3 regions of the Paenibacillus sp. QJM3NY_38 genome follow, and region 1 is predicted to be linked to each of the others. Evidence: predicted binding sites of a transcription regulator. Region 1 holds the regulator's gene; each other region holds the start of a gene.
The links. The regulator NrdR, encoded in region 1, represses ribonucleotide reductase genes. The targets are predictions, from matches to a motif close to AACACNATATATNGTGTT.
Positions count from the first base shown of each region.

Region 2: the regulator NrdR is predicted to act here: its motif matches at 2,997-3,014, upstream of AC0VZ8_RS23540 (adenosylcobalamin-dependent ribonucleoside-diphosphate reductase).
Region 3: the regulator NrdR is predicted to act here: its motif matches at 2,902-2,919, upstream of AC0VZ8_RS08230 (anaerobic ribonucleoside triphosphate reductase).

Region 1 covers NZ_CM149665.1:5,652,718-5,657,778, reverse strand. Annotated here, with positions in the region: gene AC0VZ8_RS26040 (MntP/YtaF family protein) at 1-667, shown strand, start outside; gene coaE (dephospho-CoA kinase) at 677-1,276, shown strand; gene AC0VZ8_RS26030 (lytic transglycosylase domain-containing protein) at 1,273-1,839, shown strand; gene AC0VZ8_RS26025 (alpha/beta-type small acid-soluble spore protein) at 1,907-2,134, opposite strand; gene nrdR (transcriptional regulator NrdR) at 2,283-2,756, shown strand; gene AC0VZ8_RS26015 (hypothetical protein) at 3,749-4,387, shown strand; gene AC0VZ8_RS26010 (hypothetical protein) at 4,536-4,718, shown strand; gene AC0VZ8_RS26005 (helix-turn-helix domain-containing protein) at 4,763-5,061, shown strand, end outside.
Region 2 covers NZ_CM149665.1:5,083,653-5,088,713, forward strand. Annotated here, with positions in the region: gene AC0VZ8_RS23540 (adenosylcobalamin-dependent ribonucleoside-diphosphate reductase) at 235-2,880, opposite strand; gene AC0VZ8_RS23545 (DEAD/DEAH box helicase) at 3,302-5,059, shown strand; gene AC0VZ8_RS23550 (YqhG family protein) at 5,061-5,061, shown strand, end outside.
Region 3 covers NZ_CM149665.1:1,870,036-1,875,096, reverse strand. Annotated here, with positions in the region: gene mnmA (tRNA 2-thiouridine(34) synthase MnmA) at 1-61, shown strand, start outside; gene nrdG (anaerobic ribonucleoside-triphosphate reductase activating protein) at 134-637, opposite strand; gene AC0VZ8_RS08230 (anaerobic ribonucleoside triphosphate reductase) at 634-2,868, opposite strand; gene AC0VZ8_RS08225 (PCYCGC motif-containing (lipo)protein) at 3,101-3,637, opposite strand; gene AC0VZ8_RS08220 (replication-associated recombination protein A) at 3,698-5,005, opposite strand.

The DNA.
Region 1 (5,061 bases):
ATACGGTCTGCGCAAAACAAGGATACCGCTGCTGTCTGTATTAATCATCTCGCTATGTTCCGGCTTGGTGCTTGGCGCCTCCATGCAGGCGGGCGCGCTGTTACAGCGGTTCTTATCCCCATCCGTGGCGTCCGTGATCGGAGCCGCCATTTTGATTCTGCTGGGCTTATGGTCTCTATATCAGCAAGTTCGCAGAAAAAACGAGTCAGATGTGCAGCCGGTTTCCAGTAAGGATATTTCGAAGTCCCTTATGGAAACGAAGGCATCTGACCATCAAGTGAAATCAAGACGTGAGGTTAACACGGCAGGTCAAGTGCATCTTCAGCGGGCGGTATTCTCTCTTGAGATTCCGAAGGTCGGGGTTGTCATTCAAATTCTCCGCAGTCCCTCGAAGGCGGATCTGGACGACTCCGGCAGCATTTCCCCGTGGGAGGCGATGTGGCTCGGGATCGCGTTATCGCTCGATGCGTTCGGCGCAGGGCTTGGCGCTGCCATGCTGGGCTTCTCACCGTTAGGTACCGCGGCTGTTGTTTCCTTGTTTAGCGGGATATTTCTGGTGCTGGGCATGAGGGTTGGTTTACGTTTTGCATCCAAGGGCGGCATGCGTTTTATCTCTTATTTGCCTGCTTTTTTGTTAATCGTCATGGGTATAATGAAGCTGTTATGAGGTGAAGTCATGAATATCGGTTTAACCGGAGGAATTGCAACTGGCAAGAGCACCGTGTCCTCCATGTTGACCATGAAGGGAGCACTTCTCGTCGATGCGGATCTCATCGCCCGGGAAGTTATGCTCCCGGGTCATCCGGTGCTGGGTAAAGTGACCGAACATTTTGGACAAGCGATCCTGTTTGAGGACGGTACGTTGAATCGAAAAAAACTCGGGGAAGTGATTTTCCATCATCCCGAGCAGAGAACGGTATTGAATGAGATCACGCATCCGGCGATACGGCAGGAAATCCGAGAACGGACGGAAGCGTATGAGCGGCAGTATCCCGACCGGCTGGTCGTAGCGGATATTCCGCTGCTGCTTGAGGCCAAGGAGCATTATTCTTATCTTGACCAGATCGCTGTTGTTTATGTACCGCGAGAGCTGCAGCTTGAGCGTCTGATGGTACGCGATGATCTTAACAGGGAAGCGGCAGAAGCGCGTTTAAACAGTCAGATGGATATCGAGGAGAAGAAGCGTCTGGCGGATATCCTCATCGATAACAGCGGAACAGTGGCCGAAACACAGCAGCAGGTGGACAACCTGTGGGGCAGGTTGGTTAGTCTATGAAGTGGCTCCGTAAAAAAAGAGTGCTGCTTCTGCTGTTTGTCTCTTTTGTAGCGCTTCTGTATCTGAGCTCGAACTGGATGACCTTGCTGTATCCGATTCATTATAAAGATGAAATACGGAAGCATGCCGCATACTATGAGGTCGATCCGTTCCTGGTGGCATCCATCATTCGTGTGGAAACGAACTTCAAGCCGGGTAAGGAGTCCAAGAAAGGCGCGCTGGGCATTATGCAGCTGATGCCGGATACGGCGAATTGGGCGATGGAAATGGCCAAGCTGCCATCGGTAAACCTGCTGAACGTAAAGAATGAAGTGGATGCGAATATCCAGCTGGGCACCTGGTATATTCAGAACCTGCACAAGGAAATGGACGGCAACCCGATTGCCGCCATCGCCGCCTATAATGCAGGCCCCGGGAACGTCAAGAATTGGATCAACAAGGGCATGTGGGATGGAACCTATGAGAATGTGAAGAGTATTCCCATCGGGGAAACCCGCCACTATGTACAGCGCGTGATTTATTATTATAATCAATATACGGATGTGTATAAGGACGGCTTTTAACGAAAAAAGAGCGCTGGACAGGCTCTTACATGAGCCGTCCAACACTCCTTTTTTAAGGAAGAATCAATTATTGACCGGAGAATTGACCAGCCAATTGTTGCTCGGCCAGGGTTACAAGACGCTTTGTGATGTATCCCCCGATCGAACCGTTCTCGTAGGAAGTCATGTTACCTTGGTATCCGTCTTGTGGAATGGAGATACCAAGTTCTTGAGCTACCTCGTACTTCAATTGCTCAAGAGCAGCGTTTGCGCGAGGAACAACCAGGTTGTTGGAGTTGTTGTTGCTTTGTGCCATGTTAAGTTCACCTCCTTGGGTTGGTAAAAGTATTATGTCTCGGGTTTCGCATTTTCATAACATAAAAGAAAAAAGTTTTGCTGGTAAATTTTTCATTATCGCCATTGAGGCTAAAATACGCTGAAACAAAGGAAGTGAAGATGACTTTATGAAGTGTCCATATTGCAGTTATGCCGGAACGAAAGTGCTGGATTCCAGGCCTGCCAACGAGAATAAATCCATCCGCCGCCGCAGGGAATGCGAACAGTGCAGCAAGAGATTCACAACCTTTGAGATGGTGGAGGAAACGCCGCTGATTGTTGTGAAGAAGGATGGAAGCCGCGAAGAATTCAGCCGGGAGAAGGTACTCCGCGGTTTGATCCGAGCATGCGAGAAGCGCCCGGTATCCGTGGACCAGCTGGATATGATCGTATCGGATGTCGAGAAGGCACTGCGCAATACCGCAGCAGCAGAGGTGGAGAGCCGCCAGATCGGGGAGCTTCTGATGGAACGGCTGTATCCGGTCGATGAGGTAGCGTACGTCCGGTTTGCGTCCGTGTATCGGCAGTTCAAGGATATCAATATGTTTATGAAGGAACTGAAAAGCCTGCTGTCCAAGGATACGGACGGTCAGGAGCTGTAAGAGCGCCAGGGTTCTGCGTGATCCAGGTGCTCTTCCGGTGCTCTCAAGGAGCCCATCCTCATCATCGATAAGTGACATTATATAGAGAAGTAAAAGGGATACAGCACGTCATCAAAAAATGTGAAAAACCTGTTGACATGCCTGCTGATTTTTTATATGATATAGAAGTCGCTTACGGGGCCTTAGCTCAGCTGGGAGTCCACGTATGTTAAAAGTACTACCATCACATGTATCAACTAAATATTAACACTTAATAAAAAGAACCATTAACGAACTATATTACATAAATAGATGGTTAATGGTTCTTTTTTTAGTTTTTAATACTCTCTTGGTAAATTTATTCAGTGGTACGAATAATCCAAATTGTAAGAATATTTAACAGTAATTTTTCAGTTACCGTCAGGTTGAGGGCTACTGAAAGGGTGTGTGTTCAATACATTCCCTTGTGGGTTATCGGATTCGGCGTATCTGCCGTATCCAAATTGTTGTATATATTTCTAACCTTTTGATTCAGAAGGCTAGAGCCGTGTCACTTGGTGCCATGACGTATTAACGATACTGTTTACTATGAGGTGTGTCGAGCATACTCCATAAAGAATAAGACTTTTCCGAGAAATCTCGGAAAACCTCAAAGGCAACCATTAATACAGTTAAATGTCCATAATGTTCGTGTTTTAAATGTAGGATTTTTTTCTATTTAGACTATATCTATGTTGACAAAAATGTCCATATTGAGAATACGAACATTATACATATAAAGCTGTTAAACATTACAATTTTATTGCTTGGCGATTTCGCCAATCTCAGGCCATATATATTTCTGTATTAACCAGTTTGGTTAATACAGAAATAATTCGGATATCGCGATTTTACGACATCCGAATTATACATTGAATAATACAATCAGTTATTCAATTTTCCCTGAACAGGTATCTCTGATTTTATGGTATAATTCTCCTATATAACTAATTAAGCAAGATGGAGGTCTTCATGTGAAAATCGTAGTCGGTAGTGCCATCATGGCCCTAGGTTCCCTTTTTGGGATCTACGCTGATTCAAAATTTTTTTATCTAATTCCTGTTGGTATAATCTGGTTGATTATTGTTATAGCATCAGATGTCAATAAGCATAAGGAAAAACTAAAAGGTATTTCGGATAGACAATACAAGATCGAAAACTACTCACCAACTCAGCAATTTACCTCAAATAATAAAGTCATCTCCATAGATGAAAATTCAAATAAACTTGCCATTTCAGATGAACAGAATGATTATGTAATTGATTTCTCTGATATCATCGAATCCGAAATTGTTGAAAATGAATCTTCAATAACTAAGACATCGCGGTCTTCTCAATTGGGTGGAGCACTCGTTGGTGGGGTGTTGGCTGGTGGTGTTGGAGCGGTTGTTGGAGGTCTTTCAGGTTCCAAGAGAAGCGAAACTGCAGTTAATAGGATTACCTTGAAAATTGTAGTCAACAATCTTCAACAACCTAATCATAATATCGATTTCCTTAATAGCAGCATTGCATTAAAATCCGATAACCCAACACTAATCAATGCGAGGGAAACTGCTGATCATTGTTATGGTATAATCAGTGTAATCATTAAAAGACAGTCATCAGCTGTTTAGGCTTGGTGGATAAATTGCAGATGTAGGTAGTAAATCTGCAATTTAGTAATTCAATAAAATAAAAATATAAAAATATCTTTACATTCCAATCATCATCATATATACTGTGAATATGAGGTACAAAACTTAAAGGAAAGGAGTGATGAATATGACGACTCAAGAACGTGTAATGAAGCTGATTGAAGATAGAGGAGTTAAGAAAGGTTTTCTTTCGAACAAAATTGGAGTTAACCAGCCGTACTTTTCTAATTTTCTTAGGGGACAAGTGGAATTGAAAGAAGATAAAATTGAAGCATTGAATAAGTTGATTGATTCGTACTATCCATATTAATGAAATAAACATAAACAAATACATATAAATGGAGGAATTAAGAAATGGGAAGCATTGAATCATTATTCATCGGTGAACAGGCAAAGAATTTAAGGGAAGCAGCAGGACTGACATTAGATCATATCGCAACATCACACAAACTAACCAGTGCCGATTTGAAAGCTTTCGAAAATGGGGAACTTTATTCATCAGAAGTCATAAACAGTCTCTATCAAATGTACTTTCAAGCAATTGAATCTCACTATGCAAAACAGGAAAAATCGTTCTTGAAGTTCATTGAGGAATACTGTCAAAAAAATGACCTCGACTACACAGCATTACTCAAATCTTATTATGACTCTAT
Region 2 (5,061 bases), 570 kb from region 1:
TCAATTGATTCATCTTCATAAATATAAGGTCTATTCAGCAAAATAATCCTCCTAACCAAAAAGACCAGAACAACAATACCTGTTGTCTGGCCTTATCTGCATAATTATTATATTAAATGAATAAATAATCGTTTCTAAGGATTTTTGGAATTTTCTATCTAATTTATTCTGAAACAAATCCAAAAAATTATGAAATATCACACCTGCTGCTAATGTCCTGTTCTAACGGCTTCCTCACGAACACTTACTATACCCACAGTTCCCGCAAGTCTTACATCCCTCGATGTTAATTAAGGATGCACCGCCGCAGGATGGGCACAGATCCAGCGACATCGAGCTGCCGCCTGCGTGGGAGCCGTGTCCGCCATACCCTGCGGCTGCCGTCGCCTCGGCCTCGCCTGCATCGACAGGCGCCATCGTGGCTGCGACCGGTGCCGGATCATGGTCATGATCCACCCCGGCGTTGTTCGCCACGTGCGTCTCAAGCGCCTTCGCCACAGCGTCGGCGATGGATTCTACGCGGTTTGCGCCGAAGCCGATCGCGCCGGTGCCGCCGATGCCCTTGAGGTGCTTTATCAGCAGCTCCACCTTATTGCCGTGGTCTCCGTAACGCAGGAACAAGGAGCAGACGCGGCCCAAGGCTTCCGCCATTGCGAACACATCCGAACCGGCCTTGCCGACGTTCAGGAAGATTTCGCTAGGGATACCGTCCAGATCGTTGATGGTAATATACGCCATGCCGAACGGCGTGTTCATTTTATAGGTTGCGCCGCGCAGCACTTGCGGACGCTTCTTGTATTGCTTATCCAACCCGCTCTTGCTCGCTGAGGCTGTCACGGCCACGCTGGCAGCCGCCGGCTCCACGTTCGTTGCATCCTCTGCGGCTTGGCCTGCCGCGCTTTGCTCAAGCGCTGTTTCCGCAGTAGAAGCTGTGGTCGCTTCGACGGCCTTATCTTCTTTTTTCTCCGTCTGCAGCACCTGCACGTCACGGCTGCCGTCGCGGTAGATCGTTACTCCCTTACATCCCAAATCGAATGCCAGCTCATACAGTCGTTTTGTATCTTCAACCGTAAAGTCCGACGGACAGTTGGCCGTCTTCGAGATCGAGCTGTCCACCCAGCGCTGAATTGCCGCCTGCACCCGGATGTGATCCTCGGCGGAGAGACTCATCGCCGTGACGTAATAATCCGGAAGCTCTTCGCCCGGATGGCTGTCCAGCCAATCCTGGGCAATCGGCACGAACTGCTCGTCGAAACCGAGTCGGCTCTGACGGAAGTATTTGAAGGCAAAATACGGCTCGATGCCTGTCGATGTTCCGACCATCGTACCCGTGCTGCCCGTTGGCGCTTGGGTAATGACGGTAACGTTCCGTGCGCCTTTTTCACGCACCGCTTCGGCAACTTCCGGATACACCTCGGCCATATTTTTCATGAAGCCGCTTTGCAGGTACAACTCGGCATCGAATGCCTGGAACGAACCCTTCTCTTCGGCAATATCGGCGGAAGCGAGATACGCTTCGCGGGCGATGAAGCCATACAGCTTATCCAGAAACTCCAACGATTCCGGACTGCCGTAACGGATGTTCAGCTTGATCATCAGCTCGGCCAGACCCATCGTTCCGAGACCCACGCGGCGCTCTTTTTTCTGGTTCAATTCGTTTTCTTCAAAATGGTACGGCGTCCGGTCAATGACATTATCCAGGAAACGCACGGAGTACCGTGTCGTTGTAGCCAGCTCATCCCAGGCAACGTCATGGTTCGCTTCATCATAGAACTTCGACAGGTTCATCGCGGACAGGTTGCATACGCCCCAGCCCGGAAGTCCCTGCTCGCCGCAAGGGTTCGTACAGATAATCGGGTTGAAATACCAGCTGTTGGACATCTGGTTATAGTATTCCATGAATACGACGCCCGGCTCTGCGGATTTCCATGCGGATTCGATAATCGTGTGCCAGACCTCGCGTGCTTTTACTGTTTTATATGGAATGATACGGCGTCCGGCTTTCTTCCATTTATCCAGATCGCCGTCCCACAGCTCATCATAGTCAGGATCCGTAGTATCCGGGAACACCAGCTCCCAGTCCAGATCTTCCTTCACGGCCTTCATGAAATCATTGCTGACGCATACCGACAGGTTCGCATTCGTAACTTGTCCCATCGTCTGCTTTACGGTAATGAAATCCTCCACGTCCGGGTGCCAATCATTAATCATCAGCATGAGCGCGCCCCGGCGGCTTCCGCCCTGCTCGATCAATCCCGTCGTATAACTGAACAATCCGCCCCACGATACCGCACCGCTGGAGGAACCGTTCACGCCTCTTACGATCGCGCGCCGAGGACGCAGGGAAGACAAGTTAATGCCGACTCCGCCGCCGCGTGCCATGATCTCGGTCATCTCGCTCAGAGTTTCCATGATGCCGCCCCGGCTGTCCTTCGGTGAAGGAATTACGTAGCAGTTGAACAGCGTCAATTCATCGCTTGCACCCGCTCCAGCCGCAATCCGTCCGCCCGGCACCAGCTTCCAATCATCCAGAATCTCGCGGAACTTCCCGCGCCACTCTTCCTGCAATTCAGGCGTTGCCTCAACCGATGACATGGCAGCCGCGAGTCGATCCCACATTTCTTCCGGCGTTTTCTCGATGGTTAACGTCAGCTTCTCCACATCCGATTCCACAAGCTCGCCCTTCCGTGTCTTCACCGTGACCTTGCGGCCTTCGCGCTTCACGATTTCGCCAACTTCCTTGGTCGGAAATTTAGGATCATCTTTCGTCAAAACGAGCACCACATCGCCTACCTTAGCGTTGTTGGTGTCCGCATCCTTCCAGGCATACCGGTCCAAAAAGATCTTCTCGCTTAAACCTTCCAGCCGCTGATTCTGCATCGTACTCAAGAGCAACTACCTCCTATATAAAATATAAAATTAAAAAGTTCCGCAGTTATGCGCTCACCAACAACATAACCTGTTATGTAGCCGGTCAAACATTCAAAACCACTATATACACCATATATAGTGCTACCAATCCATTATACTACACTATATATAGGTTAACTATGCCGATAATGTGAAAATTAAGCCAACAGATCCAAGCTCCCGCTCGCAAGCTTCCGCTTTCTTCCTCTCGCTCTCTTTTTCGCCCATCCCTATGAAAAAAAAGGATGAAAATATCCAATTCCAGCAGCCGTGCGCCCTTTGGGTTATTCCACGCCTTCCGAATCCGTGCAAGGTTATGAAGACTTCTTTTTTCGTCCATACTACATATACACCGCTGGCCCGGAATCTTTCACAACAGGAGGAGATCGACATGTTTCATCAGCCATCTGCCGACTCAGGCATGATTTTCGACCCGCGTCTTCCCGTTCCATTGCAGATCGACCGTTCCTGGTTTGACGATCTCGCCGGTCGACTGGACAAGGGCGGACCTTGGGGTGACTATCGTCTGGCCCAGCTTGCCGTGGAGGGCGAGAAATCGCGTCTCGTTACAAGCTTTGAAGAATTGCAATGCCTCAAGCACCTAGGCGGCTTATCCCCGCTCCCCCATCAGACCGATACCGCCAGACGCGTATTGTTCGAGATGTCGGGCCGAGCCATTCTCGCCGATGAAGTGGGGCTTGGTAAAACGATTGAAGCCGGCCTTATTTTAAAAGAATACATCGTGCGCGGCCTGGTATCCAAAGTGTTGATTCTCGTTCCCGCTTCCCTTGTGCTGCAATGGGTTCGCGAGCTGAACTCCAAGTTCGGCATTCCCGCGATTGCGCAGAAAAAAGCGTACTCCTGGGGCAATGATATCGTTGTCGCCTCCATGGACACGGCGAAGCGCGATCCGCATCAGGAGATTCTGCTGAACGAGGAGTACGACATGCTCATCATCGATGAGGCGCACAAGCTCAAGAACAAGAAAACATCCAACTATCAATTCATTCAAAAGCTGCGCAAAAAATACTGCCTCTTGCTGACGGCCACGCCGGTGCAGAACGATCTCAGCGAGCTTTTCAATCTGATCACCCTGCTGAAGCCGGGCCAGCTTGGAGGCCAAGGGCAGTTTGCCGCTAATTTTGTTGTCGATAAACGAAGACCCAAGAACCAGGAGCAGCTCAAGGATGAGCTGTCCAAGGTCATGATCCGTAACCGCCGCGGCGAAGGCGAAGTGAAATTCACCAAGCGATCCGTCCGCAATGTAGGGCTTAGCCTCTCGCCCGAAGAACAGTCATTATACGACGGCGTCACGTCCTTCGTCAAAGATCAGTATCAGGCAGCAGGGGGAAATTTAAGCAGTATGCTGTCCCTTGTTACGCTCCAGCGTGAAGTGTGCAGCAGCCGCGATGCCGTTTTCGTGACTCTTGTTAATCTGTCCAAGAAGCTGCCCGAGGACTCTCCGCTGCGCGATAAAATCTGGGAGCTCGTCTATCTCATCAAGGCTATCAAAGCCAACACCAAGGCGGAAAAAACCATCGAGCTGATCCAGCAAATGAACGAGAAGGTCATCGTATTCACGGAATACCGCGCCACGCAGGAATACCTGCTTAATTATTTCCGCGATCATGGGCTCATCTCCGTACCGTACCGGGGCGGAATGAACCGCGGCAAGAAGGACTGGATGATGGATCTGTTCCGCGGCAAGGCGCAGGTCATGATCGCGACGGAAGCCGGCGGCGAAGGCATCAATCTGCAATTCTGCCACCATATGATCAACTTCGATCTGCCCTGGAATCCCATGCGGGTCGAGCAGCGGATCGGACGCGTGCATCGTCTCGGCCAGACCAATGACGTGAAGATCTACAACCTGTCCACGTCAGGAACCATTGAAGAGCACATTCTGAACCTGCTGCACGAGAAGATCAACATGTTCGAGATGGTCATCGGGGGTCTGGATGTCATTCTCGAGCGGTTCGAGAAGAAGGAGTCCATCGAGAAGAGCCTGTACAAAATCATGCTGGAGTCCGGCAACGATGATGAAATCCGCCAGCGCATCAGCACATTGGGCGACTCGATTCACCATATCAAGCAGGATATCGAGCAGGGAAGCACCGTCGAAGATAATCTAAGAGAGGAAGAAGCCTAATA
Region 3 (5,061 bases), 3.5 Mb from region 1:
CCAAGGGGACGAATGCCTTGGCGGCGGAACGATCGAAACGGCGGATAAAGTTCCTTATTAATCCGCTGGCTTAAACGAAAGAGCACACACTTCACACGGAAGATTCCGTAAAGTGTGTGCTCTTTTTTACGTGTTAGCGAAGAACATATTCTACCGTTTCTCCGCGTTCCAGGCTGGGGGATACGTCAATGAAACGCTGATTCGAGCTGCCCCGGAAGGGAAGCGAGACATCCCTTAACTCCAACTGGAATTTGCCATCCACGATAACGTCGCACTGTTTTGCCAATTCGCGCAGCTTCGGCTGTCTCATCAGCGCCTCAAAGGTGAAGCCCGTGTAGGCCCATATGCTTTTCCCGGGACAGAGGGTCCTGAGCTTGCTTACAAACGCCGCGCATTCCTCCGGCGAGAAGAACGGGTCCCCACCGCATAAGGTCACGCCATCCAGCAAAGGGTTGTCGACGATATCCTGCAGTATGGACGCGGACAATTCTTCTGTAAACGGCTCCCCCGCTTCAAAGTCCCAGGAATCCGTATTAAAGCATCCGGCGCAGCCATGACGGCAGCCGCTCACGAATAGAACTGCCCGAAGTCCTGGGCCTTCATTAATGCTCTCGGGGATATATCCGCACACATTCACAGATGCTTCACCCGATCCCTGACCTCAGCCTGCTTGGCCGAATTGAAGCGCTCCGTATAATTGCCCGTTAGGTATCCCGTCACCCTCCGCAGCCGCTGGAAGTTCCCATTGTCTTCTGTAGCGCCGCATCCTGGGCAAGAGCTTCCGATGATCCCTTCGTAGTTGCATGCCGGACAACGGTCGACAGGATGGTTTACGGAGAAATATCCAATGTTCTGCATCAGGGCAAACTGCACGATGTCCCGAAAAGCAGCCGTATTCTGCCGGGCATTGCCGTCGAGCTCCACATATGAAATCGCTCCTGCATTACACAGCTCATGGAAAGGAGCTTCGGAACGGATTTTGCGGTACGCGGCCATCGGATAGTACACCGGAACATGAAACGAGTTCGTATAGTACTCACGGTCTGTCACACCCTCGATCACACCGAAGGTTTGCCGGTCCAGCTTCGTGAATTTTCCGGACAGCCCTTCTGCCGGCGTGGCAAACAACGTAATGTTCAGATCGTATTTTTCACTGGCCGCATCGCAGAATTGACGCATATGTCGGATGATTTCGATTCCCAGCCTGCGGCTGTTCTCATCCTCTCCGTGATGCAGTCCGGTCAACGCCTTCAGGCATTCTGCAAGCCCAATGAATCCAAGTGCCAGAGTGCCGTGCTTAATCAGTTCGCGTACCTTGTCCTCCGGGGCCAGGTCTTCGCCGCCTTCCCACACGCCTTCCCGCATCATAAAATCGGACGCTTTGGCCGGTTGGTCCGCCTGCAGCTCGTAGCGGTGAATCAAACCCTCTACCGCAATCGTCATATACTGATCCAGCTGCTCGTAGAAGAGGCTCAGGTCGGGCATATCCCGCTTGCCTTCGACGATGCCATGCTCGATGCCGAGACGAACCAGATTGATCGTATTGAAGGACAAGTTGCCTTTTCCGCTTAGGCGGTTTCGCCCGAACCGGTCTGAAATCGTCCGTGTCCTGCAGCCCATGGTGGCAATAATCGTGTCTGGCTCGTCCGGCTTATAGTAGACCAGATTAAACGACGCATCCACGTTGACAAAGTTCGGGTAGAGCCTGCGGCTTGAGCACTCAACGGCTTTCAGGAACAGATCGTAATTGGGCTCCCCTTCCGCCTGGTTAACCCCTTGCTTGCACTGGAAAATATGCTGCGGAAATATCGGCGTCTCTCCCCCGCCGAGCCCTCTCATCGTGGCATCCAGCAGAGCGTGGGACACCAGCCTTCCTTCCGTTGACGTGCACATTCCATAGTTCAATGATGTGAAAGGGATCTGTCCGCCGGCACGGCTGCTCATCGTGTTCAGATTGTGAATCAGGGATTCCGCAGCCTGCTTTACTTCATTCACCGTTTCGTTATATGCGTAGTGATATATTCGCGGGAACATGTCCTTCAACTGCTCGTTGTCTATGTATAATTCGTTATCGGGAAGAACTTGTACATTGCGTCTATGCTCGCCCTGCTCCACCTCTCCGAAGTAGGCAAGCCCTTTCCGAAAATGCCGGCGAAACGATTTGCCGACATACGGGGCCAGATCCCAATCGATTTTATTTCCGGACACGCCGCCGAATTGACTGTTCTGCTGAGATTGAAATATGATGGCCACCAGCGCCATCGCGGTCATGATGCTCTGCGGCGGCCTGACCGATCCGTTACCGGTATTGAATCCCTTGGCCAAAAGACGGTCAAACGGGATGAAAATACAGTTCGTCGTACCGAGTGCATACTGGTCCAGGTCGTGCACGTACACATAACCATCCCTGACCGCTCTCATGAGCTCTCCGGGCAAGATAAATTTGCTTGCCATCCATTTGGCATACTCGGAGCCGATCCGACTCATTTTTCCACTGAAGGATTCCCCGTTGAGATTCGCATTCTCCCGCAGCAGATCCAGATTCGTTACCCCAATCACATCCCTGCTGATCTTGTAGAGCTCTCCCCGCCGCATCCGCTCCAGATCACGGGCTTCCCTGTAATGTTGGTAGGCTGCCGCTGCCTCAGCATAACCTGTGCTTTCCAATTGTTCAACAACGATATCTTGAATTTCCTCCACACTCACCTGCTCCATCCCCGCGGTGGCGCGGGCAACCTCCTCGCCAAGCTGCAGGGAAGCCTCCTTGCGGGACACACCCTCAACAGCTATAAAAGCTTTATCCACTGCCTTCACAATCCGGCTTATCTCAAAATTCACCAGGCATCCGTCTCTCTTCATGACTTTCATGAAACGATCAACTCCTTCTTCTCAGATCATTCACACACTATATATAGTTTCGTTTAATCAATTTACATCCATATATAGTTTAATGCTGTGAGGTAGATCACGTCTGCTGATCCTATGAAGCGTATGAGCGATTCCTGATAACGTCCTTAAAGGACATGAATCCCAACAGAAAAAAGGCACTCGAGTGATCCACTGATCACATCGGGTACCTTCTTGTTTAACCACAGTAGAATTAACTTTCGGCAGGCAGCATCGGGGTTGGTGTCGGCTTAGCATAACCTGTGCTGTATTTCTCGTCGATTGCGGTCCGAATATCCGTCAGACTTTTGCCCTCGCTGCTCATTTTGGCAGATTCCACGGCAATGTCCAGGCATACCCCGCAGCGGGTGCCATGATCATCCCACACCACGGTGCCGTCCTCCTGGATCTCATCAATAAAACAGTTCAGGTTGCTCTCATGACCGGCGCTGTCCCCACAGCCGCAATAACAAGGGATGTATTTCAGGACATCACTGACCTGCGCGGACAAGGCATAGATCGTTTGGAGCTCGCTGGTCTGGCTCTTCAAAAAGGCAGGCAGCTCATCAATCGAAGCCGTCGCCTCCTGGATATCCCCGTTGGACAGCTGCGTCTGATGTCCATGCTCATGCGCTGCCTCGGTTGCCTGTCCACTTTCGACCTGCTCCTGGGCGCTTTTCCCCGAACAGCCGCTCAGCATAAGACCGACGGACAGCAGCAGGATGACAAACCGTTGTTTCCCTGTTTTCATCTTTCGTTACCTCCATTTAACTAAACTAGCAGCCGTAGATCCCATTATCGCAGTAAGGCCCTATTCTTCGCGTCGTAATCGCTGGTTGTGAGCGATCTTGGCTTCGTTCCCCTGCTCCGTCGCCTGATAGAACACCCTGCGGGAGAGCTCCTTCGGCAAATATTCCTGCTTCACGTAATGGCCCGGATAATCATGCGGGTACTTATAGCCGACATGCCCCAGCTTCACCGCCCCCGAATAATGCGCATCACGCAGATGAAGCGGGACCTCCGCCGATTTTACTTCATCCATGGCGGACATCGCCCGTGATATGGCGGTCACAACGCCATCGGATTTTGGACTTTCCACCGCAAACAGGATAGCCTGGGCGATATTAAGCTTGGCTTCCGGCCAGCCGTTATTCCGGTAGGCGTCCAGTGCGCTTACCGCCTGCACCATCGCTTGCGGATTAGCCAGCCCGATATCCTCGCTGCTGGCAGCAATCAAGCGGCGGATGAACACCATCGGGTCCATCCCCAGCTTTTCGACCGCATACAGGAACCAGAACAATGCCGCATCGCTGGAACCCCGAATGCTTTTATGAAAGGCGGACAGCACGTCATACTGCGTGGACTCGTCCGCCTTGACGAGCGGCTTGCGTATCGATTCCTCGGCCACATCCAGCGTAATATGGACCGTGCCGCCTGCATCAGGCGGGGTCGTCATCGCAGCGAGCTCAAGCGCATTCAATGCACGCCGGATGTCGCCGTTCGCCATCGTTGCAATATGATCCAATGCTTCCTCATCTGCCTGAAGCTTCATGAATCCAAGACCTTTATCCGGATCGGATAGCGCGCGCTGCATCGCGATCAAGGAATGGTTCTTATTCAGCGGCTCAAGCTGGAACAAGGTTGAACGGCTCATCAAGGCCCCATTTACATAATGAAAGGGGTTCTCTGTCGTCGCGCCGATAAATATAATCGTGCCGTTCTCCACGGCAGGCAGCAGCGCGTCCTGTCTTGAGCTGTTAAAGCGGTGGACCTCATCCAGAAACAGGATCGTTTTGGTGCCGTACAGACTGCGGTTGCTCTGGGCTTGCTCAATGACCTCCCTGACGTCCTTAACCGAGGCCTCCACGGCATTCAGCCGAACGAAGTACCCCTTCGTTTGCTGTGAGATAATATGCGCAAGCGTTGTTTTGCCGCATCCCGGCGGGCCGTACAATAAAATGGAAGAGACTTGGTCTGCCTCTATGGCCCGTCTGAGCAGTTTGCCCGGACCAATAATATGTTCTTGTCCTATATATTCATCCAGCGACGAAGGGCGCATCCGATCGGCCAGCAGCCGGGAATCCCGGTCCCCTTCACGCCCGATACTGAATAAATCCATTGCTACACTTCCTTGTCTGATATCAATGTAAAGATAAGCCGGTTTCAATCAAATCC